DNA from 4 places in the Streptomyces sp. NPDC101219 genome. Region 1 is predicted to be linked to each of the others. Evidence: riboswitches for the same ligand, from Rfam matches in the RefSeq annotation. Region 1 holds a riboswitch; each other region holds the start of a gene.
The links. Region 1 has a riboswitch for cobalamin ahead of ACIRPP_RS09995 (acyl-CoA thioesterase). Riboswitches for the same ligand answer to the same signal wherever they lie in the genome.
Positions count from the first base shown of each region.

Region 2: another riboswitch for cobalamin. It lies ahead of ACIRPP_RS31025 ((2Fe-2S) ferredoxin domain-containing protein); the one in region 1 lies ahead of ACIRPP_RS09995 (acyl-CoA thioesterase).
Region 3: another riboswitch for cobalamin. It lies ahead of ACIRPP_RS10460 (ABC transporter substrate-binding protein); the one in region 1 lies ahead of ACIRPP_RS09995 (acyl-CoA thioesterase).
Region 4: another riboswitch for cobalamin. It lies ahead of ACIRPP_RS13945 (ribonucleoside-diphosphate reductase subunit alpha); the one in region 1 lies ahead of ACIRPP_RS09995 (acyl-CoA thioesterase).

Region 1 covers NZ_JBIWOK010000004.1:285,260-292,501, forward strand. Annotated here, with positions in the region: gene ACIRPP_RS09980 (ABC transporter substrate-binding protein) at 1-527, shown strand, start outside; gene ACIRPP_RS09985 (iron ABC transporter permease) at 560-1,588, shown strand; gene ACIRPP_RS09990 (ABC transporter ATP-binding protein) at 1,585-2,433, shown strand; cobalamin riboswitch at 2,551-2,700, shown strand; partial or broken gene ACIRPP_RS09995 (acyl-CoA thioesterase) at 2,845-3,054, shown strand; partial or broken gene ACIRPP_RS10000 (transposase) at 3,066-3,390, opposite strand; partial or broken gene ACIRPP_RS10005 (IS3 family transposase) at 3,834-3,932, shown strand; gene ACIRPP_RS10010 (ABC transporter ATP-binding protein) at 3,971-4,999, opposite strand; gene ACIRPP_RS10015 (ABC transporter ATP-binding protein) at 4,996-6,063, opposite strand; gene ACIRPP_RS10020 (ABC transporter permease) at 6,063-7,049, opposite strand; gene ACIRPP_RS10025 (ABC transporter permease) at 7,046-7,242, opposite strand, start outside.
Region 2 covers NZ_JBIWOK010000025.1:19,048-26,289, reverse strand. Annotated here, with positions in the region: gene ACIRPP_RS31040 (PHB depolymerase family esterase) at 1-1,267, opposite strand, end outside; gene ACIRPP_RS31035 (CoA transferase subunit B) at 1,445-2,104, opposite strand; gene ACIRPP_RS31030 (CoA transferase subunit A) at 2,106-2,888, opposite strand; gene ACIRPP_RS31025 ((2Fe-2S) ferredoxin domain-containing protein) at 3,288-3,626, opposite strand; cobalamin riboswitch at 3,737-3,861, opposite strand; gene ACIRPP_RS31020 (potassium/proton antiporter) at 4,376-5,905, shown strand; gene ACIRPP_RS31015 (VOC family protein) at 5,989-6,369, opposite strand; gene ACIRPP_RS31010 (RidA family protein) at 6,591-7,007, opposite strand; gene ACIRPP_RS31005 (helix-turn-helix transcriptional regulator) at 7,144-7,242, shown strand, end outside.
Region 3 covers NZ_JBIWOK010000004.1:399,616-406,857, reverse strand. Annotated here, with positions in the region: gene ACIRPP_RS10470 (ABC transporter ATP-binding protein) at 1-293, opposite strand, end outside; gene ACIRPP_RS10465 (FecCD family ABC transporter permease) at 290-1,384, opposite strand; gene ACIRPP_RS10460 (ABC transporter substrate-binding protein) at 1,381-2,394, opposite strand; cobalamin riboswitch at 2,508-2,661, opposite strand; gene ACIRPP_RS10455 (tetratricopeptide repeat protein) at 2,767-3,585, opposite strand; gene ACIRPP_RS10450 (LacI family DNA-binding transcriptional regulator) at 3,710-4,732, opposite strand; gene ACIRPP_RS10445 (ABC transporter substrate-binding protein) at 4,871-6,172, shown strand; gene ACIRPP_RS10440 (carbohydrate ABC transporter permease) at 6,183-7,139, shown strand; gene ACIRPP_RS10435 (carbohydrate ABC transporter permease) at 7,136-7,242, shown strand, end outside.
Region 4 covers NZ_JBIWOK010000006.1:203,890-211,131, reverse strand. Annotated here, with positions in the region: gene ACIRPP_RS13965 (GntR family transcriptional regulator) at 1-357, shown strand, start outside; gene ACIRPP_RS13960 (DUF3311 domain-containing protein) at 562-831, shown strand; gene mctP (monocarboxylate uptake permease MctP) at 828-2,456, shown strand; gene ACIRPP_RS13950 (GNAT family N-acetyltransferase) at 2,536-3,057, shown strand; cobalamin riboswitch at 3,118-3,266, shown strand; gene ACIRPP_RS13945 (ribonucleoside-diphosphate reductase subunit alpha) at 3,390-5,765, shown strand; gene ACIRPP_RS13940 (ribonucleotide-diphosphate reductase subunit beta) at 5,765-6,784, shown strand; gene ACIRPP_RS13935 (hypothetical protein) at 6,848-7,084, opposite strand; gene ACIRPP_RS13930 (GlxA family transcriptional regulator) at 7,178-7,242, shown strand, end outside.

The DNA of each region.
Region 1 (7,242 bases):
CCCTGACCATGGAGACGGTCTACCGCGAAGTACGGGAACTGGCCCGGGTCTTCGGCGTGGACGAGCGGGGCGAGAAGCTCGTCGCCCGGCTGAAGAGCCGGGTGACGAAGGCCACGGCGGGGATCCGCGCCGAGGACACCACCGTCCTGTACTGGTTCGCGAACCAGGAGTCCCCCTACATGGCGGGCTGCTGCGGCGCGCCCGGCATCATCACCCACGCGCTCGGCGCGCAGAACGTCTTCGACGACAGCACGCAGGAGTGGCCCCAGATCAACTGGGAGACCGTCGCCGACCGCGATCCCGACGTGCTCGTCATCGGCGACCTCACGCGCAAGTCGCAGACCGCCGAGTCGGCCGCGAAGAAGATCGCGTTCCTGCAGTCGAACCCGGCGACGAAGAACATGAAGGCGGTGAAGGAGAAGCGGTACGTCGTGCTCAGCGGGCAGGCCATGAACCCGACGATCCGTACCGTCGAGGGCGTGGAGAAGGTCGCCGCGGCGCTGCGCGAGTACGGGCTCGCCGGATGAGAACCGCCCTGCGGTCCTCCCCGGTCCGCCCCATGCGGGGTGCCGTCCGGGTGGTGCGCGTCGTCGCCGGCCTGGGCGCCGGGCTGGCGGTGCTCACCGCGTCCGTCGCCGTGGCCATCACCATCGGTCCGGCGGACATCGCGGTGGGCGACGTGTGGTCGGTGATCGCCTCCCACCTGGGCTGGGGTTCGACGGATCTCACGCCGATCCGCGAGGGCATCGTGTGGAACCTGCGGCTGCCTCGCACCCTGCTCGCCGCGGTGTGCGGGGCCGGACTCGCCGTGTGCGGCGCGGTGATGCAGTCCCTGCTGCGCAACCCCCTCGCCGATCCCTTCGTCCTGGGCGTCTCCTCCGGTGCGTCGACCGGCGCCGTCGCCGTGATCGTCCTCGGCGCCGGCGGCGGCGTCCTGACCGTCTCCGGCGGCGCCTTCGTGGGCGCCCTGAGCTCGTTCGCTCTGGTGCTGCTCCTCAGCCACACCCTCGGCGGGACGACCGACCGGGTGGTCCTGTCCGGGGTGGCCGCGATGCAGTTGTTCTCCGCCTTGACCTCGTTCGTCGTGACGACGGCGGCCGACGCGGAGACCACCCGGGGCGTGCTGTTCTGGATGCTCGGCTCGCTCAGCGGGGCCGGCTGGACCGAAGTGGGGCTCTGCGCGGCCGTCCTGGCGCTCGCCCTCGTGCTGTGCCTCGGCTACGCACGCACCCTGGACGCCTTCGCCTTCGGCCAGAACGCCGCGGCCACGCTCGGGGTGTCCGTCGCCCGGACCCGGTTGGTGCTGCTGTGCGTGACCGCGCTGCTGACCGCCGCGCTGGTCAGCTCGGCGGGGGCGATCGGCTTCGTCGGCCTGGTCCTGCCGCACGCCGCCCGCGCCCTCGTCGGCCCGGGGCACGCCAGGCTGCTGCCGGTCACCGCGCTCGCCGGGGCGGTGTTCCTGGTCTGGGCCGACACCCTGGCCCGTACCGTCCTCGACCCCCAGGAGGTGCCGGTGGGCGTGGTCACCTCACTCGTCGGTGTTCCGGCGTTCGTCCTGGTCCTGTACCGCACGAGGAGGATGCGATGACGACCGGCACCGAGCGGCGGGACGCCGGTACCCGGCCGCCCGGCCGTGGACAGGCACCCGCCGGGCCGCACACCCTCGCTGCCGACCGCGTGAGCCGCACCCTCGACGGGCGGCTGATCGTCGACGGTGTGAGCCTCACCCCCCGGCCCGGCTCCGTGACCGGGGTGCTCGGCCCCAACGGCTCCGGCAAGTCGACGCTGCTGCGGCTGCTGTCCGGCGTCCTCGCCCCCGCCTCCGGCATCGTCACCCTCGACGGGCGTCCCCTCGGCGACTGGGGCCGCCGCGCCGTGGCCAGGCGCGTTGCCGTCGTCGAGCAGCACTCCGACACCCTCGTCGAGCTGACCGTTCTCGACGTCGTACGCCTCGGCCGCATCCCGCACCGACGCGCTTGGACCCCCGCCACCGCGGCCGACGAGGAAGCCGTGCGCAGCGCCCTTGAGCGCACCGGCCTCACCGGCCGCGCGGACCAGCCCTGGCACACGCTCTCCGGCGGCGAGCGCCAGCGCGTGCAGATCGCCCGCGCCCTGGCCCAGGAACCGCGCGAGTTGCTCCTGGACGAACCCACCAACCACCTCGACATCCAGCACCAGCTCGACTTGTTGAAGCTGATCGTCGAACTCCCCGTCACCAGCGTCGTCGCCCTGCACGACCTGAACCTGGCGGCCATGTACTGCGACCAGGTCGTCGTCCTCAGGGGCGGCCGGGTGGTCGCTGCCGGAACCCCGGGCGACACATTGACCGAGCCCTTGATCGCCGACGTGTACGGCGTACGCACCGAGGTCACCCGCTCCGGCCCGGGCGACCGGCCGCACATCCGCTTCCTGGGCACGGTGGCAGCGAACTGAGGGCGGCCCCAGGCCCCGAACGACGAGACGCGGCCCGTAGGATCGCGCGCGCAGCTGGTTCGCCCCGCCCTCCCCCATAGCCCTGAAGGCATGGGGCCCCCACGGCAGGGCGTCGTGAGAGGGAACCCGGTGGGACACCGGGACTGCCCCGCAGCGGTGAGCGGAAACGACCGCCGTCATACGCACTGGGTCCGACGTACCGGGCCTGGGAAGCGACGGCCGGCAGGAGCCTCGTACGACGAGACGTGCCCGCGAGTCCGAAGACCTGCCACCTGCCCGCGCACCCGTACTCGCATGCGGTTCCGCCCTTGTCCCGACTCGCGAAGGAGAGTTGACGTGGCCGACCGACATGCCACCCTGCCCACCGACACGAAGCACCCGGCCGCATCACGGGTGACGCTCGCGCACATCATGAGCGAACACGACACCAACCTGTACGGCACCATCCACGGCGGAGTGGTGATGAAGCTGATCGACGACGCAGCTGCGGCTGCCGCCGGACGACACGCCCACGGGCCCCCGGTGACCGCCTCTGTCGACGGGATGGCGTTCCTGGCCCCGGTACGTGCCGGCGATCTACTCACGGTGCACGCCGAGCTCGAACGCGCGGGAAGGACATCCCCATCGTGTTGTCAAGCCGCAACCGTGACGGGAGGTGAACTTTGATGGCACTGACCGTCACGGATCATGGCCCACAGGACGTTGAGGCGACGGCGTGCGAGCGCGAGCAGGGCCTGCTTGTGTCCCCTCCCCTCGCTCCGCTTGCGCCGGTAGTACGTCTTGGAGGCCGGGCAGGCCGGCCATCGCCGAGAGGTACATGGCCCACAACAGTCCGCGATGGTAGCGGCGGGGTCTGCGCAGGTTGCCGCCGACGCGGCCGGAGTCACGGGGCTGCGGAGCCAGAACGGCGAAACCCGCCAGGCGGTCGGCGCTGCCGAAGACGTCCATGTCTCCGCCGTGGTTGAGGTCGACCGCCCAGAGCACGTCGGTGGATATCGCCAGGACATCGCCAATGAGTTCCAGCAGTTCAGACCCGTCGTTCTGGACGCGGCGGGACAGCAGCCGGTCGCCGTCCGTGTTGATCACCAACACGGTCACCTCCGCCGGCTCGTCGTCACGTCAACCCAGCGGACGACCTCGCCGACGTTGGCCTATGCAGCGATCGAGTCACGTCTCCCAATGGGCGGTCGAGTCGTCGCGGGGCCCGGGGCGGCCATGTCTATCGAACCCGGAGCAGTTCAGTGAGCCTGGACCCCACCGGCAAGGACCAGGCCCGCTGGACCATGCCCTGGAAGACCGCCCTGAACGCCTTCGACATCACCTTCGACGGCCGCCTCTCCGCAGCCCGTCAGTCCCCCCAACCGCCCTGGTTGCACCGCTCGTTTCAGACCCCGGTGAGGGCCAGGAGGATCTGGCGGGAACTGAACCGTCAGGGCCACGAGGTAGCCCGCTGCACCGTCGAACGCCTCATGCGCGAGACCGGGATCACCGGCGCCGTGCACCCGGTCTTCATATCCCTTGGTGACATACGCAGGTTTCACTGGATCTCGGGGAAGTGACAAGCCGCCTTACGCATTCCCGAGCCGACAACCTGCAGAGAAGGCTGTTCGGTGCGGCAGACCGGCTGTGCCTTCGGGCAACGTGGGTGGAAGCTGCAGCCCGTCGGGGGCGCGGCCGGACTGGGCGGGTCGCCCAGAAGAATGATCCTCTCTCTACGACGCTCCTGTGCGGGATCGGGCAGCGGTACAGCCGAGAGCAGCGCACGGGTGTAGGGATGGGCCGCCGCAGTGTAAACCTCGTGCTTGTCACCGATCTCGACGATACGACCGAGGTACATCACCGCCACCCGGTCGCATACCCGCTTGACGACAGACAGATCGTGCGCGATGAAGAGGAAGGCCAGGTCGAGCTCGCGTTGAAGACGTTCCATCAGGTTGACCACTTGGGCTTGCACGGAGACGTCGAGCGCCGAGACGGGTTCGTCGGCGATGACGAGGCGGGGTCCGGTGGCCAGGGCTCGCGCGATGCCGACGCGTTGCGCCTGGCCTCCGGAGAACTGGTGCGGGTAACGGTCCAGATGTTCATCGCCGAGGCCCACCATCGCCAGCAGTTCCGCGGCCCTCAGCCGTGCGGCCCGTGCGGAGGAGCCCTGGACCAGCAAGGGTTCGGCGATGATACGGGCGATGGTCTGCCGGGGGTTGAGGGAGGCATAGGGGTCTTGAAAAATGATCTGCAGACGCCGGCGTACAGGCCTCAGTTCACGCGATGAGGCGTGTGTGATGTCCCGCCCCTCGAACTCGACTGTGCCGGCAGTGGGTTCCAGGAGACGCACAAGCATGCGTCCGGTAGTGGACTTCCCGCATCCGGACTCACCGACCAGGCCGAGCGTTTCGCCCCTCGCCAGGTCGAGGTCCACCCCGTCCACTGCTCGGACCGGAGCGGCGGCCCGGCCCCGGACGCGGCGGCCCGGGAAGGCTTTGGTCAGCCCGCGGACGGACATCAGGGGCGTCTCGACGGCAGCGGTCCGTTCCTCTGGACTCTGGGAGTCTCGTCGAGCATGGATCATCGGGTCTTCTCCTCCTGATCGTCTTCGCTGTGAGGCAGGGCGGGTCGGGGCCTCACGGCGGGGAGCAAGGGCAGGTGGCAGGACACCGATCGGCCGGAAGAGTGCTTCTGTGGCCGGGGCCGTTCCCCTGTGCAGCGGGCGCGGACCAGTTCTTCAGCTCTTTCTGCCTGAGGGCAACGAGGGGCGAAGGGACAGCCGGATATCGGGGCGGCAAGTGAGGGCGGACTGCCGGGGATGACGCGTAGCGGTGCATCATCGGGATCGTCCAGGCGCGGCAAGGATTCCAGCAAGCCGCGGGTATAGGGATGGGCAGGTCGCAGGAAGAGGTCATCGACCGGAGCTTGTTCAGCGGCCCGGCCGCCGTACATGACGAGCACGTCGTTGGCGACACGCGCCACCACGCCCAGGTCGTGGGTGATCATCAGGACGCCCAGCCGCCTCTCCTGCTGCACTCTTGCGATGAGTTCGAGGATCTGAGCCTGGACGGTGACGTCGAGCGCGGTGGTGGGTTCGTCGGCGATGAGCAGGTCCGGTTCGCAGGACAGGGCCATGGCAATCATGGCGCGCTGGCGCATGCCGCCGGAGAACTGGTGAGGGTACTCACCTGCCCTGCGGGCAGGCTCGGGTATGCCGACCTCACCGAGCATGTCCACAGCTTGTCGGCGAGCGGCTCGCCTGCGGGTGCCGAAGTGGTGCCGATGGGCCTCGGCGATCTGTTCGCCGACTGTGTAGGCGGGGTGCAGCGCGGACAGAGGGTCCTGGAAGACCATGGCCATCTTCCGCCCTCGCAGCCGGCTGAACTGATGATCAGTGAGAGGAAGCAGTTCCTGTCCGGCCAAGGTGATCGATCCACTGACCTGTGCCCGTTGGTGCAGGCCCATAACGGCCAGTGAGGTGACCGACTTACCGGAGCCGGACTCTCCCACGAGGCCCAGGGTGCGGCCCGCTTCGACAGTGAAAGAGACCCCATCGACTGCCTGGACCGTGCCGGCGGGGGTGTCGAAGGCGACCTTCAGGTCACGCACGCGCAGCAAGGGCACGCCGGGCTCAGTGGTGGACGGCATCATTTCCTCACCCTGGGGTCGATGACGGCGTACAGCAGGTCAATGACGACGTTGGCTGCCACGATGAAGAACGCGGCCAGGAGGGTGACGCCCAGGACAACGGGCTGATCGGAGCGCTGCAGAGCATCGTAGAAGAGGCGGCCGACGCCGGGGATGCCGAAGATGGACTCGGTGATGACGGCACCGGCGAGCAGGGCTCCGAGATCCATGCCGAAGATGGTGATCACCGGCATCATGGCGGAGCGCAGGCCGTGTTTGATCACTACGACGCGGCGTGGCATGCCCTTTGCCCGGGCAGTGCGGATGTACGGCTGTGTCATGGCCTCGATCATGGAGCTGCGGCTCTGGCGGGCGTACATCGCTGCGTAGAGGAGGGCCAGGGCGGTCCAGGGGAGCAGAAGGTTGGCCGCCCATCCGAACGGGTCGCTGCTTATCGGGATGTACGTGGGATACGGCAGGAGCCCTCCGATCCGGACCAGCCCGTAGATGAGCATGACCGCGGTGAAGTAGACGGGGAGGGAGGCGGTGGCCACGGCGCCTACCATCAGCGTCCGGTCGAGCAGTCCGCCTTTTTTGAGTGCGGCGGTCACCCCTGCGCCCAGTCCCAGGACGAGCCACATGCAGGCGGCGCCGAAAGCCAGGGAGGCGGAGACGGGGAGACGGTCCATCAGCAGGCTCCACACCGGCAGGGCGTTTTCGTAGGAGTAGCCCAGGCACGGGAAACCGCAGTGGATGGTGTGAGGGCCGCTGCCCAGGTCCCGGCCGGCGAAGATGCCGGTGAGGTAGTCACCGAACTGACGCCAGACGGGCTGATCGAGTCCCATGAAGTGACGTACCTCTGCGAGTCGTTCGGGACTGCATGTCTTGCCGCAGGCGGCAGCGGCGGGGTCGGCTGGGAGGAGATAGAAGATGACGAAGGTGACTGCGCAGATGGCGAGCAGCACCCCAGCCACGCCAAGAGCCCTGCGCGCCAGGTAGACGATCATTGCCGGCCTCCCTGGGGGTCGAGGATGTCGCGCAGTCCGTCGCCGAGCACGGTGAAGGCGAGGACGGCGAGAAAGAGGAAGGCGCTGGGGACGAGGAAGTACATCGGGTCCGTCTCGTAGTATGCGACGGCCTCGGCGATCATCTGGCCCCAAGATGACGTGGGTGGGCGTACTCCTACACCGAGGAAGCTGA
Region 2 (7,242 bases), on a different contig from region 1:
TGTGGGATGCGCCCGCGGTGAGGCCGGTGTCGGTGTGGGACGTGGCGTCCACCGTGGCGACCGGGGCGCCGTCGCGGTAGACGGTGTAGTCGGCGGCACCTTCCACCGGATCCCAGGTCAGGCCGATCGTCGTGTCGGTGACGCCGGTGGTGGCCAGTCCGGTGGGGGCGGGCAGCCCTTCGGGCTCGGGGTCGGAGCCGTCCAGGCCGAAGAACCGGGCGATCCAGTGGCTGGAGCAGATCGACTTCGCGAAGTGGGCGGTGCCCGTGCTGCCGCACTGCTCCGGTCCGGTGCCCGGATCGACGGGGGTGGCGTGTGCCATGCCCGGGACGAGGTTCACCTCGACGGCCACGGTGCCGTCGGCCGCCACGTGTTCCTCGTGCCGGGTGGAGTTGGGGCCGATGGTGGACGTGCGGGTCGGCGTTGTGGACAGCCCGTGGAGCGCCGTCCACTGGTCGCGGATCTCCTGGGCGTTGCGCGGCACGACCGTGGTGTCCCGGTCGCCGTGCCATACGGCCACCCGCGGCCAGGGGCCGGACCACGAGGGGTACGCGTCACGGACCCGCTGGGCCCACTGGGCGGGGGTCCGGTCGACGCCGGGGTTCATGCAGGTGAAGGCGCCCATGGTGTCGTCGGCGCACCCGTAGGGCAGTCCGGCGACGACCGCGCCGGCCCGGAAGACGTCCGGGTAGGTGGCGAGCACGACCGATGTCATGGCGCCGCCGGCGGACAGGCCGGTGACGTAGGTCCGGTCGGGGTCGGCGCCGTAGGCGGAGACGGTGTGGGCGGCCATCTGCCGGATGGACGCGGCTTCGCCCTGGCCCCGGCGGTTGTCCGCGGGCTGGAAGAAGTTGAAGCACTTGCTGCCGTTGTTCGCGCTCGTGGTCTCGGCGAACACCACGAGGAAGCCGTGCCGGTCGGCGATCTCGGGCAGGCCGGAGTTGTCGGCGTACAGCTGGGCGTTCTGGCCGCAGCCGTGCAGGGCGAACACGACCGCCGGATCGGCCGGCAGGGAGGCGGGCCGGTAGACGTACATGTTCAGCGCCCCCGGATTGGCGCCGAACGAGGTGACCTTGGTCAGTCCGACCGCGGCCTGGGCCGTGGGGGCCGGTCCGGTCAGGGCGGCCGCGAGGGCCAGGACGACGACGGCCACGAGACGGGGCAGTCGCTCCCGCCAGGTGCGGTGCGGCCGCGGTGACGGGCCGGTAGGGGGTGGGGTCGGGCGGGAGGACGGTGGGGCGTCCGCTCCGCTGAAGGGTGTGGGCATGGCGGCTCCTCGGTGCTGGGGATGCCGGGCCGCTCCTCGGGCGTGGGTCGGTCGGAGCGGCCCGGTGTCCGGCACCGTAGGGGTCGTTCAACACGCAACGGTATGGAAGCCGCCACCACATCCGGCCGGTGACGGTGTGGACCCGGACCGGTTGTGCCGCCGGGGCCTGTCTGCTAGTCAGACGCCGGCCGGGGTCTCCAGTCCGGCGGGTACGAGCAGGTCGGCGCCGGTGGCCGCCCGCACCTCGTCGACACCGACGCCGGGGGCGAGTTCGACGAGCGCGAACCCGTCCGGGGTGACGTCGACGACCGCGAGGTCGGTGATGACGCGCTGCACGACGCCCGTTCCGGTCAGGGGCAGGTCGCACCGCGCGACCAGCTTGGGGCTGCCGTCCTTGGCCGTGTGCTCCATCAGGACGATGACGCGGCGCGCACCGTGCACCAGGTCCATGGCGCCGCCCATGCCCTTGACCATCTTCCCCGGGATCATCCAGTTCGCCAGGTCCCCGGAGGACGACACCTGCATGGCCCCCAGCACGGCGGCGTCGATGTGCCCGCCGCGGATCATGCCGAAGGACAGCGCGGAGTCGAAGAACGACGCCCCCGGCAGGACCGTGACCGTCTCCTTGCCCGCGTTGATCAGGTCCGTGTCGAGCTCGTCCTCGCGCGGGTAGGGGCCGACGCCGAGGATGCCGTTCTCGGACTGCAGCACGACCTCGACTCCCGGCGGCAGGTGGTTCGGGATCAGCGTGGGCAGGCCGATGCCGAGGTTGACGTACGTCCCGTCCACCAGTTCGCGTGCGGCCCGGGCCGCCATCTGCTCTCGGGTGAGCGCCATGTCAGGCACCGCCTTCCTGGCTGCTGCGCACGCAGCGCCGTTCGATCCGCCGGACGGCTGCCGGGTCGTCGGGGAGGACCCGGACCACCCGCTGCACGAAGATGCCGGGCAGGTGCACCTCGTCCGGGTCCAGTTCGCCCGGCTCCACCAGGTGCTCCACCTCGGCAACGGTGACGCGGCCGGCCATCGCGGCGAGCGGGTTGAAGTTGCGGGCCGAGGAGTGGAACACCAGGTTGCCGTGGCGGTCCCCGACGGCTGCCCGCACGAGGGCGAAGTCGGTGGTGATGCCCTCCTCCAGCAGGTGCTCCCGGCCGTCGAAGACCCGGGTCTCCTTCGCGGGCGACGCGACCGCGACCTGCCCGTCCGGTCCGTACCGCCAGGGCAGCCCGCCCTGCCCGACCTGGGTGCCGGCCCCGGCGGGCGTGTAGAACCCGGGGATGCCCGCGCCACCCGCCCGCAGGCGCTCCGCCAGCGTCCCCTGCGGCACCAGTTCCACCTCCAGTTCACCGCTGAGGTACTGGCGGGCGAACTCCTTGTTCTCCCCCACGTACGAGCTGGTCATACGGGCGATCCGGCCGGCCCGCAACAGCAGTCCGAGCCCCCAGTCGTCCACCCCGCAGTTGTTGGAGACGACGTCGAAGCCGCCCACCTCCCTGTCCAGCAGCGCGGCGATCAGCGCACTCGGTATGCCGCACAACCCGAACCCGCCGACCGCGAGCGACGCGCCTTCCGCGACGTCGGCCACCGCCTCGTCCGCGCTGTCGACGGCCTTGTCCAGCCCCATACGGTCCCTCTCCGTCAGGGGTGCGTCCCGCCCCCCGAACAGCCGGGGCGCCGCGGGTCGTGAAGACCCGGCGCCGTGGCCCTGTCATCGATGGGGCGACTCTAAGGACGCACCGGAACGCATCGGTATGGCTGCCTGCTACACCTTCCGCCCGGAGGGCATGTGGTTGCCGACCAGGCACGGAGGCGTGCCCCGCGGACGCGACCGCGGGTCACGCGACCGACTGCCATGTGCGCGGCCACCATGCCGATGACCTGGGGACCGGCGGTCAGCGGTGGCGGACCACACAGTTCACGGGCGCGCCCCCCGGTCACGAGGGGGCGGCTTGGCTGTCGTGCGCGTTCTGCCTCAGACGTGACGCCCTGTTCGGCGGCGTCCGGCCCCCGGGTCAGTCACCGGTCACGGAGCCGTGCGGCGGCGCGGCGGGGTGAACGTGTACAGGTCCAGGATGTCCGGCAGGGGGGCGATGCCCGGGCCGCCGGCCCGTACCCAGGCGGCGATGTCCTCGGTAGCCGCCGGGTCGTTGACCAGCCCCAGCCACACCGGCCGGGCTCCGGCGGCACGCCCCGCGGAGGAGGGCCGCACCACGACGACGTTCGCCTGGTCGCACACGTCCAGGCAGTCCGACACCCGCACGGGCGCCTCGGCCCGCAGGCGCGCGGTCTGCGCCGCGTGGTCCCCGGCCACCTTCGCCGTGCCGCAGCAGCAGTCCCGGCACACGACGATCCGGCACGGCACGCCGCCGACGGATTCCCCCGTCGTCCTGTCGTCTTCCTTCTGTTCGGGCACGCCGAACCACCCCTCTCCGGGGAGATCCGCCCCGGTGTCCTGTGAGGAGGCGACGACGTGAGTCTCCTGGCTCTCGGGTCGTAGCTGATCCCGGCCTTCCCACCCCTCGCGGGGCAGTGGCCTGTCGGGGATCCGCTCACCGATCACAGTGGCGGGACCGCGCCGGATTCGCACCGGCTTCCTCGGGCCGCCGTCGCCCTGTCGCCGGTCATCATTCCACCGGCCGGCCCGCGGTGTCCGGGCGCCCCCTGCCCCGCGGCGGTAGGGGACTCTCCGGGCCGGCTTCCCGGCGGAGCGCCGGGCGGAGCCGTCCGTCGGCCTGTTCCGGCAGTTCAGCCGCCCTGGGACGGGGGGTCGCCGACTCGCCGCCGACGCTGTCGCAGCCGGTTATGCGTGGTCTACGCTACTTCGCCCCTGGTGTGATTGTGTTGTCCCACCGCGCGAGGAGAGCAGATGGCCCCCACCGCCGACCGTGACGACCGGCGCCCCCGTATGGGGAAGAGGGCGTACCGCCCGGACGCGGCCGGAGGCCGTCGCCCAAGACCCGTGTCCTCCCTCTCGGCGCCGGTGCGGCCCTGGTCGCTGGGCCTCGGGCTGTCCCCGCCCCCGCCCGGGAGATCCGGGGCGCGCGGTCCTGCCCTCCGGTTCCCGGACCGCTGCGGCCGCCGCACGGCGGGTGACGGCACGGGGAACGCCCCATGACGCTGTCCGAGATGTACCTGGCCCTGCTCGTCGGCGGTGCCGTGCTGCTGGTCAGCATCGTCGCCGCCCACACCGCCCACCGCATCGGCCTGCCCAGCCTGCTGCTCTTCCTCGCGGTCGGGGTGATCGCGGGCGAGGACGGAGCCGGTCTGGAGTTCGACAACGCTCAACTGGCCCAGGCCCTCGGGACCGCGGCACTGGGTCTCATCCTCGTCGAGGGCGGTCTGAGCACCCGGTGGGAGGACGTCCGGCGCCAACTGGCCCCGGCCGGCGTGCTCGCCACCGTGGGCGTGGGCCTGTCCGTCGTGGTGACCGCGGCCGGCGCCCACTGGCTGCTCGGCATGGAGTGGCAGTTGGCGCTGCTGCTGGCGGCGATCGTCTCCTCCACCGACGCGGCCGCCGTGTTCGCCGTGCTGCGCGCCCTGCCCCTGCCGCAGAAGCTCACCGGCCTGGTGGAGTCCGAGTCCGGCTTCAACGACGCCCCGACGATCATCCTGGTCCTGGTGTTCTCCACCATGGAAACCGACCCGAGCAGCCCGTGGCTGCTCGGCCTCAACCTGCTCTACCAGCTCGCCGTCGGCGGCCTGCTCGGTGTGCTGATCGGCCGGCTGGGGGCGGCCGCGCTGCGCCACATCGCCCTGCCCGCCACGGGTCTGTACCCGCTGGCCACGGTCGGCTTCGGCGTCATCGCCTTCGCCGCGGCCGGCGCGGTCAACGCGAGCGGCATCATCGCCGCCTACCTGTCGGGGCTGGTCCTGGGCAACGCCCAGCTGCCGCACCGGGCGGCCACGCGGTCCTTCGCCGAGGGTGTCGGCTGGCTGGCGCAGATCGGCCTGTTCGTCATGCTCGGCCTGCTGGTCGATCCCAGCGAGCTGCCGTCCGCGATCGTCCCGGCCCTCGTCGTCGGGTCGGTGCTGCTGTTCGTCGCCCGCCCGATCTCCGTCGCGCTCTGCCTCCTGCCGTTCCCGATCCCCTGGCGCGAGCAGACGTTCATCTCCTGGGCCGGGCTGCGCGGCGCGGTGCCCATCGTGCTGACCACGTTCCCCATCGTCGCCGGGATCGACGGGGCCCGGGACGTGCTCAACATCGTGTTCCTGCTCGTCATCCTGTTCACACTCATCCAGGGCCCCACCCTGCCGACCGTCGCCCGGCACCTGCACCTGGTCCGCGCGGGAGCGCTGCGCGAGATCCAGGTGGAGACGGCGCCCCTCGACGTCCTGGACGCCGATCTGCTCACCGTCGCCATCCCGGAGGGCTCCCGGCTGCACGGCGTCGCGGTGTTCGAGCTGAGGCTGCCGCGTCCGACCGTCATCACCCTCATCGTCCGCGGCGGCACATCGCTCGTGCCCGACCGGGACACCGTGCTGCGGGCGGGCGACGAACTGCTGCTCATCACCACCCCCGACACCCGGGACGCCGCGGAGCGGCGCCTGCGGGCCATCGGCCGGCGCGGAAAACTGGCCCGCTGGCTCGGTGAGGACGGGGCACCCGAGCCCAAGGCCGTCCCCCCGGCGCCGGCCAACTGACCTGCCCGTGCCGTCGGCGACGGCCGGGACCTCCGGTCACAGGGCCCGGGGCGGCCTCGGGTCCCCGGGTGCGGAGCCTCGGGTCAGAGAGCTTTCAGGCGTGCCTTCAGCAGGCAGAACTCGTTGCCCTCCGGGTCGGACAGGACGTGCCACTGCTCGTCGCCGGTCTGACCGATGTCGGCCCGGCGCGCGCCCAGCGCCAGCAGACGCTCCAACTCCGCGTCCTGGTCACGGTCGGTGGGGTTGACGTCGATGTGCAGGCGCGACTTGCCCTTCTCCGGTTCGTCGCGGCGGCTGAGGATGATCGTCGGCTGCGCGCCGCCGAAGCCCTCGCGGGGTCCGATCTCCAGCGTTCCGTCGTCCTCCCGGTCGAGGATCACGAAGTCCAGCACCTCGCACCAGAAGCGGGCGAGCGCCTCGGGATCGCGGCAACCCAACACCAGTTCACTGATACGACACGCCACAGTGCGACCCACTCTCAGTCCGACGACCCTCCGTGCGTCCCCGCAGGAGGTCCGCGGTCCTGGACCGGACCCCGGCTTCGCCGAGGGTAGTGATCCACTCCTGCACCCGCGACACCTTTTCCGTTGCGCCGGGACCCCGTCCTCCCCGCGGGCGGCGGGCGGCGGGCCGCCGCCCCGGCCGCGGCAGCCGTCCGATGCGGGCTGCCACGGCCGAGTCCGGCTCACCCCGGCCGGACGCCGTCCCAGGCGACCGCGGTCCCCTCCAGTTCCACCATCAGCTCGGGAAGCGCCAGGCGCGTCACCCCGAGCATCGTGGTGGCCGGTGCCACCCGTGCGGCACCCAACCGGGCCGCCAGCACCCCGTAGTGCTCGAAGAGCCGGTCGACATCGGTGGTGTACACCGTGAGGCGCACCAGATGCGCCAGTGTCATGCCCGCCTCCTCCAGCACGGCCTCCAGATTGTCGACGGACAGGGCCAACTGCGCTCCCATGTCGCCGGGATGACGGGGCTTGCCGTCCTCACCCATCGCGCCCTGCCCCGAGCAGTACAGCGTCCGGTCCTGGCCGCGCACCGACTGCCCCTGGCTGTAGCCCAGCTCCACCGACCACGGCCACGGATTCACCGTCGAGCGTTCCATCCCCGTATCAACTCCTCTGCTACGACGGCGAATGCACGCGCCCGAGGGGGCCCGCATCCGCCGTCCCTGTGTGACACGGGCAAGCCTCTCCGGATATCACGACACCCTTGGTCATGTATGCCGCTACCGTTTCCGCATGCGTGCCGACCGGCTGATCTCCCTGGTCCTGCTGCTGCGCCGCCGCGGCCGGATGACGGCGAGCGCCCTCGCCCGCGAACTCGAGGTGTCCACCCGC
Region 3 (7,242 bases), 110 kb from region 1:
GCGACGGTCCGGGCCAGCCGCCGCACCGGCAGCGACCAGGCGTCGGCGCCGTCGACCCGGACCCGGCCGGAGTCCGGCCGCAGCACCCGGTAGACGGCCCGCAACAGGGTCGACTTGCCGCTGCCGTTGGGCCCGACCAGCCCGATGGTCTCGCCCGGGCGGGCGGTCAGGGACACGCCCCGCACCAGGCGCCGTGCGCCCGCGGACAGTGTGACGTCCTCCACGGCGAGGGCGGCGGCACCCGCGCCGTCGCCGCCCGGGGCGTCGGTGCCGGTGGCCGTCGGGTCCGTCATGCCCGTCCCCCTTCCGTGCCGCGCCGGGCGTCCCGGCGCATCAGCCACAGGAAGAACGGCCCCCCGCACAGCGCGGTGAGCACCCCGACGGGGATCTCCATGGGTGCCGCGACGACACGGGCGCCGATGTCCGCCCAGATCAGGAACACCGCCCCGCCGAGCGCGGCCGTCGGCAGCACCCGGCGGTGGTCGGAGCCCACCAGCAGCCGCACGATGTGGGGCATCATCAGGCCGACGAAGCCGATCGGCCCGGCCGCCGCCACCAGCACCCCGGTGACGAGGGAGACCAGCACGAACAGGCGGGCCCGGAACCGTGCCACGTCCAGCCCCATCGTCGTCGCCGCCTCCTCGCCGGCCAGCAGCAGGTTGAGGTTGCGGGCCTGCGCCAGCAGGACACCGACGCCCACGGCCAGGGACAGCACGGGCAGCCACAAGGTGTCCCAGCCGACGCCGCCGAGCCCGCCGAGGGTCCAGGCGAGGACCGCGCGGGCCTCGTTGCCCCGGTCGGTGGTCAGCAGCAGCAGGTTCAGCAGCGCGGTCAGCACCGCGGCGACCGCCACCCCGGACAGCACCAGCCGGGCCGAGGTGATCCGGCCGCCGGTGCGGGCCGTGGCGTAGACGACGACCAGCGCGCCGATCGCCCCCGCGAACGCGGCGACCGACAACGACACCGCCCCGAACACGCTCACCCCGAACACGATCACAGCGACCGCCCCCAGCGACGCCCCGGAGGACACTCCCAGCAGGTAGGGCTCGGCGAGCGGATTGCGCAGCAGGGCCTGCAGGGCGGCTCCGACGACGGCCAGCCCGGCACCGGTCACCGCGCCGAGCAGCACCCGGGGCGCCCGGACGTCCAGCACGATCGTCTCGCGCGCCCGCGACCAACCGGGCTCGGCCCACTCCACGCCCCACGCGTGGGTGACGATGCCCCACACCTGGCCGGGCGGCACCCGCACCGACCCGATCGCCAGCCCCGCCGTGGCGGACGCCACGAGCAGGGCGGCGAGGACCAGCAGGACCGCGGCCAGGCGCACGCGGCCCGGCGCGGTGGCCCTCCCGGACACGACCGCGTCAGTGCCGGTGCGGCTCACCGGAAGCTCTCGGGGTGCAGCCCGCGCGCCAGGTCGCCCACCGCGTGGGCGGACCGCACCCCGACCAGGGTGGCCGTCAACGGCAGCACGACGAACCGTTTGTTGCGGATCGCCGGCACGTCCTTCAGGGCGGGCTGCGCGAGCAGGAACTTCTTCTTCTCCTCGACGCTCCCGGCCCCGGCGTAGTCGTACACGGCGATCACCTCGGGGCGGCGCTCGACGACCTGCTCCCAGGACACGTCACCGAAGACGTCGTCGAGGTCGGCGAACACGTTCTCCCCGCCCGCCAGCCGGATCAGCTCCGTGCCCAGGCTCTTGCCGCCCGCGGTGAACGGCGCCTTGTCGCCGCTGTCGTACACGAACACGGGCACCCGCCGCTCGCCCTCGACCGCCTTCACCGCCTTCCCGACCCGGCCCCGCAGATCGGCGACCAGTTCATCCGCCCGCTCGGACACCCCGAAGACGCGGCCGACGGTGCGGATCTCGTCGTAGGTGTCCCGCATCGTCACCCGCTTCTTCCCGCAGTACTCGCGGTTGAGGTGGGTGTCGACCCCGGCGTCCGCGAACGCCTCCCGGGAACGCCCCTGCTTCTCGTCGAAGGCGCTGCCGTACCCGCCGTAGACGAGGTCGGGCTCCACATCGAGCACCTTCTCGAACGACGGTTCCCGCTCGGCCAGTTCGGGGACGGCTTCGAAGTCCGCCTTCAGCTCCGGCAGGACCTCGGAGTCGGGGAAGGCGGTGCCGACCATGCGGTCCTTCAGACCGAGCGCCAGCAGCAGTTCCGCCGGATGCTGGTGGATGGTGACGACCCGGGACGGGGGCCGCTCGTACGTCGTCCGCACACCGCAGTTGTCGACGGTGACGGGAAAGCCCTTCGGCACCGGGGCACTTGCCTTGGCCGCACCGGCGGTCCCGCCGCCGGACGCACCGCAGCCGGCGGTCAGCAGCACCGCCGACAGGGCGACGGCGACCGTCCGGAGACGGGGCGGGCGAAGGGACCGCGACGCCACGGACGGACGGGGCGACCGGCGCGTGCGGGCCTGGGTGAACCGCGTGCGGGCAGGGGTGAACAAGGGGGACACGTGAGCCTCCTGGAGTCCGCGCTCCTCGGGACGGGCCCGCGACAGGCCAGTGTCCTGACTCCCGGATCGCTGTTCCCCCTCGCCTTCCCACGCGGCGCGCAGTGGCATCGAACAGGGGTGCACTCCCCGGTCACAGTGGCGGGACCGTGCCGGATTCGCACCGGCTTCCTGTCTCCCGTCGCGGCGATGACCCGTCGATCCTACTGGCTCCGCGGAGGCTCCCGCTCCCGGCGACGACGGGTGAGCGGCCCGAGGAAGCGGGCCCCCGGCCCGCGCTCGTGCCGGCCCCGCGCCGGTGCCTCAGGTGCCGTCGATCTTCTCCAGCAGCGTCCGGGCCTCGACCGTGCGGCGGTGGTCCGGGCCGAAGGAGGCCAGGCAGGCATCGTGCGCGGCTGCGGCCCGCTGACGGGCCTCGGGGGCGCGCCCCAGCCCCGACAGGGCGTTGGCGAAGGCCAGGTCGACGGCGCCGGTGTCCGGGAGGCGCTGGTGTCCGGGCAGGCCGCGGTACAGCTTGTCGGCGGTCCGCGCCTCGGTGAGGGCGTCGTCGTGGCGGCCCTGGCCGTTGAGGCTGCGCGCCAGGCCGAGCCGCAGGACCAGGGCCTGCCGGTCACGTTCCGGATGGGCGGCCAGGGCCTCGCGGGCGACGGTCTCGGCCTCCTGGTGCCGCCCCTGCGCGTTGAGGGCGAAGGCCAGCCCGTTGCGGGCGGCCGCCATCAGGCGGGGCGTCTCCGGGCCCGATTTCCGGCCCGCGGCTTCGACGACCGCCGCGCATTCCGCCTCGCACTCGGCGTGCCGGCCGAGCGAGGTCATCTGCTGGGCGCGGTCCGAGCGCAGCTTCAGGGTCAGCCAGTGATCCGCTCCGAAGAACCGGCCGAAGGCGGGCAGCGCTTCGTCGTAGGTGGCGAGCGCCTCGGCGTGCTTCCCCTGGGAGCCCGCCGCCAGGGCGGCGATGTTCAGCGCCACGGCCGCGTACTCGTCGTCGCGCGCCCGGGCCACGGCACGCGCCCCGGCCTCCGCCTCGGCGTAACGCCCGGCCTCGTACAGGGCCTTGGCCTCGCCCACGGGCGTACCCGCCATCGTCTCGGCGTCACTGCGGCGTCGTGCGCGGAACCATTTCATGACGAGCGAGCATACGGTGCGCGCAGCGGCAGTTCCGGCGCGCCCGGAGCCCGCCTGCTCACCTCCCGGGCAGGAACCGAGTTCCAGGTTTGCCGCTGCTCCCCTCACGCCCCCGCCGCCCCCCTCACGCCCCCGCCGGGCGGCCCGTGCTCTGCCGGACCACCAGGTGGGTGGCCAGCTCTATGCGCTGGGCGGCCTTGCCGGGGTCGCCCGGCTGGAGCAGCATGCGGGTGGCCTCCTCGGCCATGTGCTTCAGGGGCTGGTGGACGGTGGTGAGGGGCGGGCTGGACCACTGGGCCAGGGGGACGTCGTCGTAGCCGACCACCGACAGGTCCTCGGGGACGCGCAGGCCCTTGACGCGGGCGGCCTCCAGGACGCCGAGGGCCTGGAGGTCGCTGCCGGCGAAGACGGCCGTCGGCCGGTCGGGGCCCTCCAGCAGGGACATCGCGTGCTCGAAGCCGCCCTGCACGTGGAAGTCGCCGAAGCGGGTCAGGCGGGGGTCGGGTTCCAGGCCCGCCATGGCCATGGCCGAGCGGTAGCCGTCGAGGCGGGCGAGGGAGCAGAGCATGTCCTCGGGGCCGGTGACGATGGCGATGCGTTCGTGCCCCAGCTCGGTGAGGTGGCGGGTGGCGGCGAGTCCGCCGGCCCAGTTCGCGGAGCCGACCGAGGGCACGTCGGGGTCGGGGTCGCCCGCCGGGTCGATGACGACGAACGGGATGCCCGCGGCCCTGAGCCGGCGCTTGACGTCCTCCGGCAGGAGCGAGAAGACCAGGACGACGCCCAGGGGTCTGCGGCGCAGCACGCCGTCGAGCCACTCCGGTGCGGGGGCGTGCCGGGTGCCGCTCTCGGTGAGCACCACCGTCGCCCCGTTCCGGCGGGCGACGCCCTCCACCCCTCTGATCAGCTCCATCGCCCAGATGCTCTCCAGCTCGTGGAAGACGAGCTCGACGAGCGGGGAGCGGGGCGCGGACTGTGCGCGCCGACGGTAGCCGCGGTCCTGGAGCAGGCGTTCGACCCGGTCCCGGGTGGTCGGGGACACGTCCGATCGGCCGTTGAGGACCTTCGAAACTGTCGGCATCGACACGCCGGCCTCTTTCGCGACCGCCGCCAGCGTCACTCTGCCGCTCACCTCGTCGTCTTCGTGCATGACCGCAATATAGGCCACACGTGCTCGATAACGGTTTGGGTGAACGGGTGCATGACCGTTGACCGTTCACCAGGCCTGACCTACTGTCCCAGCGCATGGACTTTCGGCGAAGACGCCGAAACTTTCGAAAGGCGAACGATGAAGACACGCGCGCGCTTGCCCAGACTGGTCGCCTGCGGAGCGACGCTCGCCCTCGCGCTGGGGCTGACGGCCTGCGGTGGGGACAGCGGTGCCTCGGCGGACGGCGACAAGATCCATGTCCTGGTCTACGGGGACGCCACGAACAAGGTCGAGAAGCGGTTCGTCGACGAGTTCAACAAGACGTCCGACGTCAAGGTGGTCCTCGACACCATCCCCGGCGCGGACTACCAGAAGAAGCTGCAGACCATCCTGAGCACCCCGCAGGCCCCCGACGTCTTCTTCAACTGGGGCGGCGGCAGCATCCGGCCGTTCGTGAAGGCGGACCTGCTGCTGCCGCTGGACGACTTCATCAAGAAGAACCCTGACCTGGAGAACAAGTTCCTGCCGTCCGTCTTCCAGAACGGCGTCGTCGACGGCAAGTCGTACGGCATCCCGATGCGCGGCACCCAGCCGGTCCTGCTCTTCCACAACAAGGACGTGCTGAAGAAGGCGGGCGTCAAGCCGCCGAAGACCTGGGACGACCTGCTCGAAGCCGTCGAGAAGCTGAAGGCCGAGGGCGTCACGCCGATCGCGCTCGGCGCCGGCGACATCTGGACGACGCAGATGTGGTTCCAGTACCTCTTCGACCGCATCGCCGGCCCCGAGCTGCTCCAGAAGGCCCTCGACGGCGACGAGAGCGCCTGGGAGAGCCCCGACGCGAAGAAGGCCCTGAGCATGATCAGGGAGCTCGTCGACGCGGGCGCCTTCGGCAAGAACTACGACTCCGTCAAGTACACCAACGGCGGCTCGGTCCAGCTGCTGGCCTCGGGCAAGGCCGGCTTCGAGCTGATGGGCTCCTGGTACTACTCCCAGCAGCTCACCGACCACCCGGACTTCGCGGAGAAGGGCCTCGGCTACAGCACCTTCCCGTCCATCGAGGGCGGCAAGGGTGACACGGCCAACATCGCCGGCAACACCAACAACTACTACTCGGTGATGAAGAAGACCAAGCACCCCGAGGCCGTCGCCGAGTTCCTGAAGCTCATGTACTCCGACGACTTCGTCAAGGCGCAGCTGGAGATCGGCAACCTGCCGACCACCACCAACACCGCCCAGTTCATCGAGGACTCGGAGAACGCCGAGTACACGCGCTTCCAGTACGACCTGGTCAGTGACGCCCCGTCGTTCCAGCTCTCCTGGGACCAGGCGTACCCGCAGAAGGCCAGCTCGGACATGCACAAGGCCATCCAGCAGTTCTTCAACGGACAGCTCGACGCGGACGGCTTCATCAAGGCCATGCAGGCCCTCCCCACCGAGTGACGAACGGCTCATGACGACAAAGACACTGAGCGTTCCGCCCGCCGCCGGGCCCCGCAAGGGGTCCCGGCGGCGGCCGGCCGCAACCTCCGCGGCACACGTGGGCCGCCCCGGCTTGGGCTGGGCGCTGCCCGCCGCCGTGTTCTTCGCCCTCTTCGCGATCACCCCCCTGGTCATGGTGGCGGTGCTGTCCTTCATGAGCTGGGACGGTCTCGGCTCGCCCGAGTTCGTCGGGCTGGACAACTGGTCGCGTCTGATGGACGACCCGGTGATGTTCCAGAGCATCTGGCTGACCCTTCTCCTGACCGCGCTCGGTGTGGCACTCCAGACGCCGCTGAGCATCGTGCTCGGTGTCTGGGCGGCGGGCCACCAGCGCAACCGCGCGGTGCTGTCGGTCATCTACTTCGTCCCGCTGCTGCTGTCGGCCACGGCCGTCTCCGTGCTGTGGCGGGCGCTGCTCGACCCCAACTTCGGCATTCCGGCCGAGGCGGCCTGGCTGTTCGGCGACGGCAACCTGTTCGGTGAACAGGCCACCGCCATCGGGGTGCTGGCGTTCGTCAGCACCTGGCAGTTCACGCCGTTCCACACGCTGATCTACCAGGGTGCCGCCCGGGCCGTCCCGCAGGTGCTCTACCAGGCGGCGGAGATCGACGGGGCGGGCCGCTACCGGCAGTTCTTCCACATCACCCTGCCGCAGCTGCGCAACTCGATGATCACCTCGATGATCCTGATGATCGTCGGCGGTCTGACCACCTTCGAGACGGTGCTCATCCTGACCCAGGGCGGCCCCGGCACCGACACCACCATCAGCGCGTACTACATGTACGACAAGGCGTTCAAGAGCTTCGACTTCGGCGCGGGCTCCGCGATCGCCCTGGCCCTGGTCGTCGCGGCCACCGTCATCTCGCTGATCGTCGTCCGGGTCTCCGGCTACGACAAGATGCGCAGCACCATGGAGGGTGTGTCATGAGGCGCCGTCCGAACTACCTGGCCGGCGCCGGCTCGCTGATCTGGCTCTTCATCATCGGCCTCCCGCTGTACGTGCTGTTCGCGGCGACGGTGCGCACCCGCCA
Region 4 (7,242 bases), on a different contig from region 1:
GTGCTGCGCATCGAGCGGCTGCGCATGGCCAACGGCGAGCCGATGGCCATCGAGACCACCCACCTGAGCGCCAAGCGCTTCCCGGCGCTGCGCCGCAGCCTGGCCAAGTACACCTCGCTGTACACCGCCCTCGCCGAGGTGTACGACGTCCACCTCGCGGAGGCCGAGGAGACCATCGAGACCTCGCTCGCCACCCCGCGCGAGGCCGGTCTGCTGGGCACCGACGTGGGCCTGCCGATGCTGATGCTCTCGCGGCACTCGCGGGACCGGGACGAGCAGCCCGTGGAGTGGGTGCGGTCGGTGTACCGGGGCGACCGGTACAAGTTCGTGGCCCGGCTCAAGCGCCCCCAGGAGTGAGCCCCGCCGGGCCCCGGGGAGCCTCACCGGGGTCACGGACGAAACCGGCGGAATCGGGTGGTTGACAGGGATTCCGTTGCTGTTGCCTTGCGTTTGGGCGGCGTTGGGATACCGCTGTCCGGACGGGGGTTACGGCTCCGTTACGCGCGCCCCTAGATTTCCTGCGCATCACGCCGGAGATCAGTGAGGGGACGGAACTGCCCGATGTCGAAAGCACCGGAAGAACCACCCGCGGAGCCCGTGGTGACGCCCGTCCGCGTCGTCATCGCCCTCTGCCTCAGCGCACCGTTCGTGGCCATGCTGTGGGTCGGGTCGTACGCGAAGACCGATCCCGTGTTCATCGGCATCCCGTTCTTCTACTGGTACCAGATGCTGTGGGTGGTCATCTCCACGGCGCTGACGATGACCGCGTACCAGCTGTGGAAGCGTGACCAGCGCGCCCGCCGCGCCCAGAGGGGCGGTGCGCAGCAGTGAACGACGGCGTGAACGGCGTGGCACTCGCCGTCTTCATCTTCTTCTTCGTCCTGGTCACGGCCATGGGATTCCTGGCCGCGCGCTGGCGCAAGGCCGAGAACGCGGACAACCTGGACGAGTGGGGTCTGGGCGGCCGGTCGTTCGGCACCTGGGTGACCTGGTTCCTGCTCGGCGGCGACCTGTACACCGCGTACACCTTCGTGGCCGTGCCCGCGGCGATCTACGCGGCCGGCGCGGCGGGCTTCTTCGCGGTGCCGTACACGATCCTGGTGTACCCGTTGATCTTCACCTTCCTGCCCCGGCTGTGGTCGGTGTCGCACAAGCACGGCTATGTGACGACGTCGGACTTCGTGCGCGGCCGGTTCGGCTCCAAGGGGCTGTCGCTGGCGGTCGCCGTGACCGGCATCCTGGCGACGATGCCGTACATCGCGCTCCAGCTGGTCGGCATCCAGGCCGTCCTCGACGTGATGGGCATCGGCGGCGGCGAGCACACCAACTGGTTCGTCAAGGACCTGCCGCTGCTGATCGCGTTCGGTGTCCTGGCGGCGTACACGTACTCGTCGGGGCTGCGGGCGCCCGCGCTGATCGCGTTCGTGAAGGACACGCTGATCTACCTCGTCATCGCGGTGGCGATCATCTACATCCCGATCAAGCTGGGCGGCTTCGACGAGATCTTCGCCAAGGCGGGCGCGGCCTTCGACGAGACCAACCCGGCGACGGGGGCCCCGCGCGGCGCGCTGGTGCCCGGGGACGCGGGTCAGTGGACGTACGCGACGCTGGCGCTGGGTTCGGCGCTCGCGCTGTTCATGTACCCGCACTCGATCACGGCGACGCTGTCCTCGCGCAGCCGTGAGGTGATCCGCCGCAACACCACGATCCTGCCCCTGTACTCGCTCATGCTGGGTCTGCTCGCGCTGCTCGGCTTCATGGCGATCGCGGCGGGCGTGTCCGTGCAGAACGGCCAGCTCGCGATCCCGCAGCTGTTCGAGGACATGTTCCCGGACTGGTTCGCGGGCGTGGCCTTCGCGGCCATCGGCATCGGGGCGCTGGTGCCGGCGGCGATCATGTCGATCGCGGCGGCGAACCTGTTCACCCGCAACATCTACAAGGACTTCATCCGGCCAGACGCGACACCGGCGCAGGAGACCAAGGTCTCCAAGATCGTGTCGCTGCTGGTGAAGGTGGGTGCGCTGGCCTTCGTCCTGACCATGGACAAGACGGTGGCGATCAACTTCCAGCTGCTGGGCGGCATCTGGATCCTGCAGACCTTCCCGGCGCTGGTGGGCGGCCTGTTCACCCGCTGGTTCCACCGCTGGGCGCTGCTCGGCGGCTGGGCGGTCGGCATGGTCTACGGCACGGTCGCCGCATACGGGGTGGCGTCGCCGACGCAGAAGCACTTCGGCGGCTCGGCGAAGGAGATCCCGGGCATCGGCGAGATCGGCTACATCGGTCTCACCGCGTTCGTGATCAACGTGCTGGTGACGGTGGTGCTGACGTTCGTCCTGCGGGCCGCCAAGGCGCCCGAGGGCATCGACGAGACGCAGCCGCAGGACTACACGGCGGACGCGGGCGACCCGGGCGTGAAGGTGGAGCTCCCGCCGGCGACGGCGGGCAGCGCGCACTGACGCCCCCGAGGGGCGAGGGGCGGCGGGCCGACGGCGGAAACCGGCGGCCCCCCGCCCCGTGCCGGGGCAGACTCGCCCCATGGACATCACCATCCGCCGCGCCCTGCCCGCCGAGTACGCGACGCTCGGCGCGCTCACCGCCCGCGCCTATCTCGACGACGGGCTCCTCGACTTCGGGGAGAGCGACGCGTACCTGGGCGAACTGAGGGATGTCGCGAAGCGGGCCGCGGCGGCCGAGGTGCTGGTCGCCGTGGAGGGCGATCCGCCGCCCGGCGGCCGGGTGCTGGGCGGGGTGACGTTCGTGCCGCACGGCGGGCCGATGGCGGACCTGGCCGGGGCCGGCGAGGCGGAGATCAGGATGCCGGCGGTCGACCGGGCCTCCCGGGGGCGGGGCGCCGGGGAGGCCCTGGTGCGGGCGTGCGTGGACCGGGCGCGGGCCCTGGAGGGCTGCGTGCGGGTCGTGCTGTCGAGCCAGACCAGCATGCGGGCGGCGCACCGGATCTACGAGCGACTGGGCTTCGTCCGCGCCCCGCACCGGGACTGGAACCCGCTCCCGCACGTGGACGACCTCAGGCTGCTGTCCTACGAGCTGACGCTCTGACACCGGCGCTCCGGCACCGGGCGCGCCACAAGATATGGGGCTGTCCGCAACGCCCGGCACAAGATGTATGCTCATGCTCGTTGTCGCCGCAGGGGAATCCGGTGCGAATCCGGAACTGTCCCGCAACGGTGTACTTGTGCGTGTTCGCGTCCCCACGCGTCCCCGCACGGGCTTCAGTCCGAGGACCTGCCGACAGTGCGCCCGGCCGTCCGGCCCGGGTGCTCCGACGTCCGGGCCTCGCGGAATGGGCCGGTGGACGCACGACGCCGTGCGCGTCCCGTGCTGCCCCCTGCCCTCGACGAGGCCCCGTGCCGAGCGAGGGAGAGCCCCACGTGACCATCGCGCCAGCGGATCCGGTCTCAGCCAGCGACGTACCCCCCAAGGGCGACGGCCCGGGTGCCGCGCTGCTGCGCACCCTGACCGTGCTGACCGCCGACCTCACCGACGCCGACCCCGGCCGGGTGGCCGCCGCCGCCCTGCGCGGCCGGTCCGCGCGGGCGGACGAGGCGGAGCTGCGGGAGCTGGCCACCGAGGCCGCCGCCGGGCTCATCTCCGAGGACCCCGCCTACTCCCGCCTCGCCGCCCGGCTGCTGACCCTCGCCATCCGCGAGGAGGCCGCCTCGCAGGGCGTCACTTCCTTCACCTCGTCCGTGGCCACCGGTCACCGCGAGGGCCTCGTCGCCGACCGCACGGCCGCGTTCGTGCGCCGGCACGGGGACCGGCTGGACGCCCTGGTCGACACCGCGGCCGACGACCGCTTCGGCTACTTCGGGCTGCGCACCCTGCACAGCCGCTACCTGCTGCGTCACCCGATCACCCGCAAGGCCGTCGAGACCCCGCAGCACTTCCTGCTGCGCGTCGCCTCCGGGCTCGCCGAGGACGACAGCGCCCGGTCGGTGGACGAGGTGGCCGCGCTGTACGGGCTGATGAGCCGCCTGGACTACCTGCCGTCCTCCCCCACCCTCTTCAACTCCGGTACGCGGCACCCGCAGATGTCGTCCTGCTACCTGCTGGACTCCCCGCGGGACGAGCTGGACTCGATCTACGAGCGCTACCACCAGGTGGCCCGCCTCTCCAAGCACGCGGGCGGCATCGGCCTGGCCTACTCCCGCATCCGCGCCCGGGGTTCGCTGATCCGCGGCACCAACGGGCACTCCAACGGCATCGTCCCGTTCCTGAAGACGCTGGACGCCTCGGTCGCCGCGGTGAACCAGGGCGGGCGGCGCAAGGGCGCGGCGGCGGTCTACCTGGAGACCTGGCACGCGGACGTCGAGGAGTTCCTGGAGCTGCGCGACAACACCGGTGAGGACGCCCGCCGTACGCACAACCTGAATCTGGCGCACTGGGTGCCGGACGAGTTCATGCGCCGTGTGGACGCCGACGCCCCGTGGTCGCTGTTCTCCCCGGCGGACGTGCCGGAACTGGTGGACCTGTGGGGCGAGGAGTTCGACGTCGCCTACCGGGCGGCCGAGGCGAAGGGCCTGGCCCGCAGGACGCTGCCCGCGCGGGAGCTGTACGGCCGGATGATGCGCACCCTTGCGCAGACCGGCAACGGCTGGATGACCTTCAAGGACGCGGCCAACCGCACCGCCAACCAGACGGCCACGCCCGGACACGTCATCCACTCGTCCAACCTGTGCACGGAGATCCTGGAGGTCACCGACGACGGGGAGACGGCAGTCTGCAACCTGGGGTCGGTCAACCTGGGCGCGTTCGTCGACCCGGAGGCGGGCGACCTGGACTGGGAGCGGCTGGACGCGACCGTGCGCACGGCCGTCACGTTCCTGGACCGGGTGGTGGACATCAACTTCTACCCGACCGAGCAGGCGGAGCGTTCCAACGCCCGCTGGCGGCCGGTGGGACTGGGGGCCATGGGCCTCCAGGACGTGTTCTTCCAGCTCCGGCTGCCCTTCGACTCCCCCGAGGCGCGGGCGCTGTCCACCCGGATCGCCGAGCGGATCATGCTGGCCGCCTACGAGACGTCCGCGGACCTCGCGGAGCGCAACGGCCCGCTGCCGGCCTGGGAGCACACCCGGACCGCCCGCGGCGTGCTGCACCCCGACCACTACGCGACGGACCTCGCGTGGCCCGAGCGGTGGGCGGCGCTGCGCGAGCGGATCGCGCGGACCGGGATGCGCAACGCGCTGCTGCTGGCGATCGCGCCGACGGCCACCATCGCCTCGATCGCGGGCGTCTACGAGTGCATCGAGCCGCAGGTGTCCAACCTGTTCAAGCGCGAGACGCTGTCGGGTGAGTTCCTCCAGGTCAACTCCTACCTGGTGGACGACCTGAAGCGGCTCGGCGTGTGGGACGCGCGCACGCGTGAGGCGCTGCGCGAGGCGGGCGGCTCGGTGCAGGGCTTCGCCTGGATCCCCGAGGAGGTGCGCCGTCTGTACCGCACGGCGTGGGAGATCCCGCAGCGCGGACTGATCGACATGGCCGCCGCGCGCACCCCGTTCCTGGACCAGTCGCAGTCGCTGAACCTGTTCCTGGAGACGCCGACCATCGGGAAGCTGTCCTCGATGTACGCGTACGCCTGGAAGCAGGGGCTGAAGACCACGTACTACCTGCGGTCGCGTCCGGCGACCCGCATCGCCCGCGCCGCCCGGGCCCAGAGCCCGGCGGCCGTCCCCGTCCCGCAGGCGGCGCCCGACGACGCCGTCGCCTGCTCCCTGGAAAACCCCGAGTCCTGCGAGGCCTGCCAGTGATGACCAGCCCCACCCGTACCCAGAACCTGCTCGACCCGGGCTTCGAACTGACGCTGCGCCCCATGCGCTACCCCGATTTCTACGAGCGCTACCGGGACGCCATCAAGAACACCTGGCACGTGGAGGAGGTCGACCTCCACTCCGACGTGGCCGACCTGGCGAAGCTCAGCCCGTCCGAGCAGCACCTCATCGGACGGCTGGTGGCGTTCTTCGCCACCGGTGACTCGATCGTCGCGAACAACCTGGTGCTGACTCTGTACAAGCACATCAACTCCCCCGAGGCCCGGCTGTACCTGTCCCGGCAGCTGTTCGAGGAGGCGGTGCACGTCCAGTTCTATCTGACCCTGCTGGACACGTACCTGCCCGACCCGGAGGACCGGGCGGCCGCCTTCGCCGCGGTGGAGAACATCCCGTCCATCCGGGAGAAGGCCGCGTTCTGCTTCCGGTGGATGGACTCGGTGGAGAAGCTGGACCGGTTGGAGAGCCGGGCGGACCGCCGGCGGTTCCTGCTGAACCTGATCTGCTTCGCGGCCTGCATCGAGGGCCTGTTCTTCTACGGCGCCTTCGCCTACGTGTACTGGTTCCGCAGCCGCGGCCTGCTGCATGGCCTGGCGACCGGGACCAACTGGGTGTTCCGCGACGAGACGATGCACATGTCCTTCGCCTTCGACGTGGTCGACACCGTGCGCAAGGAGGAGCCGGAGCTGTTCGACGAGCAGCTGGGGCAGCAGGTGACGGACATGCTGCGGGAGGCGGTCGAGGCGGAGCTGCAGTTCGCGCGCGACCTGTGCGGTGACGGCCTGCCGGGGATGAACACCGAGTCGATGCGGCAGTACCTGGAGTGTGTCGCCGACCAGCGGCTGACCCGGCTGGGCTTCGCGCCGGTGTACGGCTCGGAGAACCCGTTCTCGTTCATGGAGCTGCAGGGCGTCCAGGAGCTGACCAACTTCTTCGAGCGGCGGCCGTCCGCGTACCAGGTCGCCGTGGAGGGCACGGTCGACCTGGACGAGGACTTCTAGGGGACCGCCGGGCCGGAACCCGAGGTCCGTCCGGTCCGGCACCCGCGGGGGTGCCGCTCCGCCTCACGCCGCCCGGGCGGTGTGGTGCGGGTCGGCGCTCCGCGCCGGGCCGGACGTGTCCGAGGGCACGGCCCGCAGGGCGGCGTTACGGCGGGGCAGGGGCCTGGTCTCGGCCTGCCGGAGCTGGCGGTCGATCCGCCGGTCGCGCACGATGCCGACCACGGCGGGCAGGATCATCAGCGCGAACAGTCCGAGAACGAAGAGCATTCCGATCAGTGCTTGCGTCTGTGTCGTATCCATAGACACCAGTGTTACGTCGAATGCTCCTTACCGACAGTGGCAGGACTGCCGCGCACCCTCGATTTACTGCCAGAGGCGAGGCAGACTGGGGGCATGCTGCGCAATGTGGCCGTCGTTCTGCTCGACGGCGTCAACCCCTTCGAACTCGGGGTCGTCTG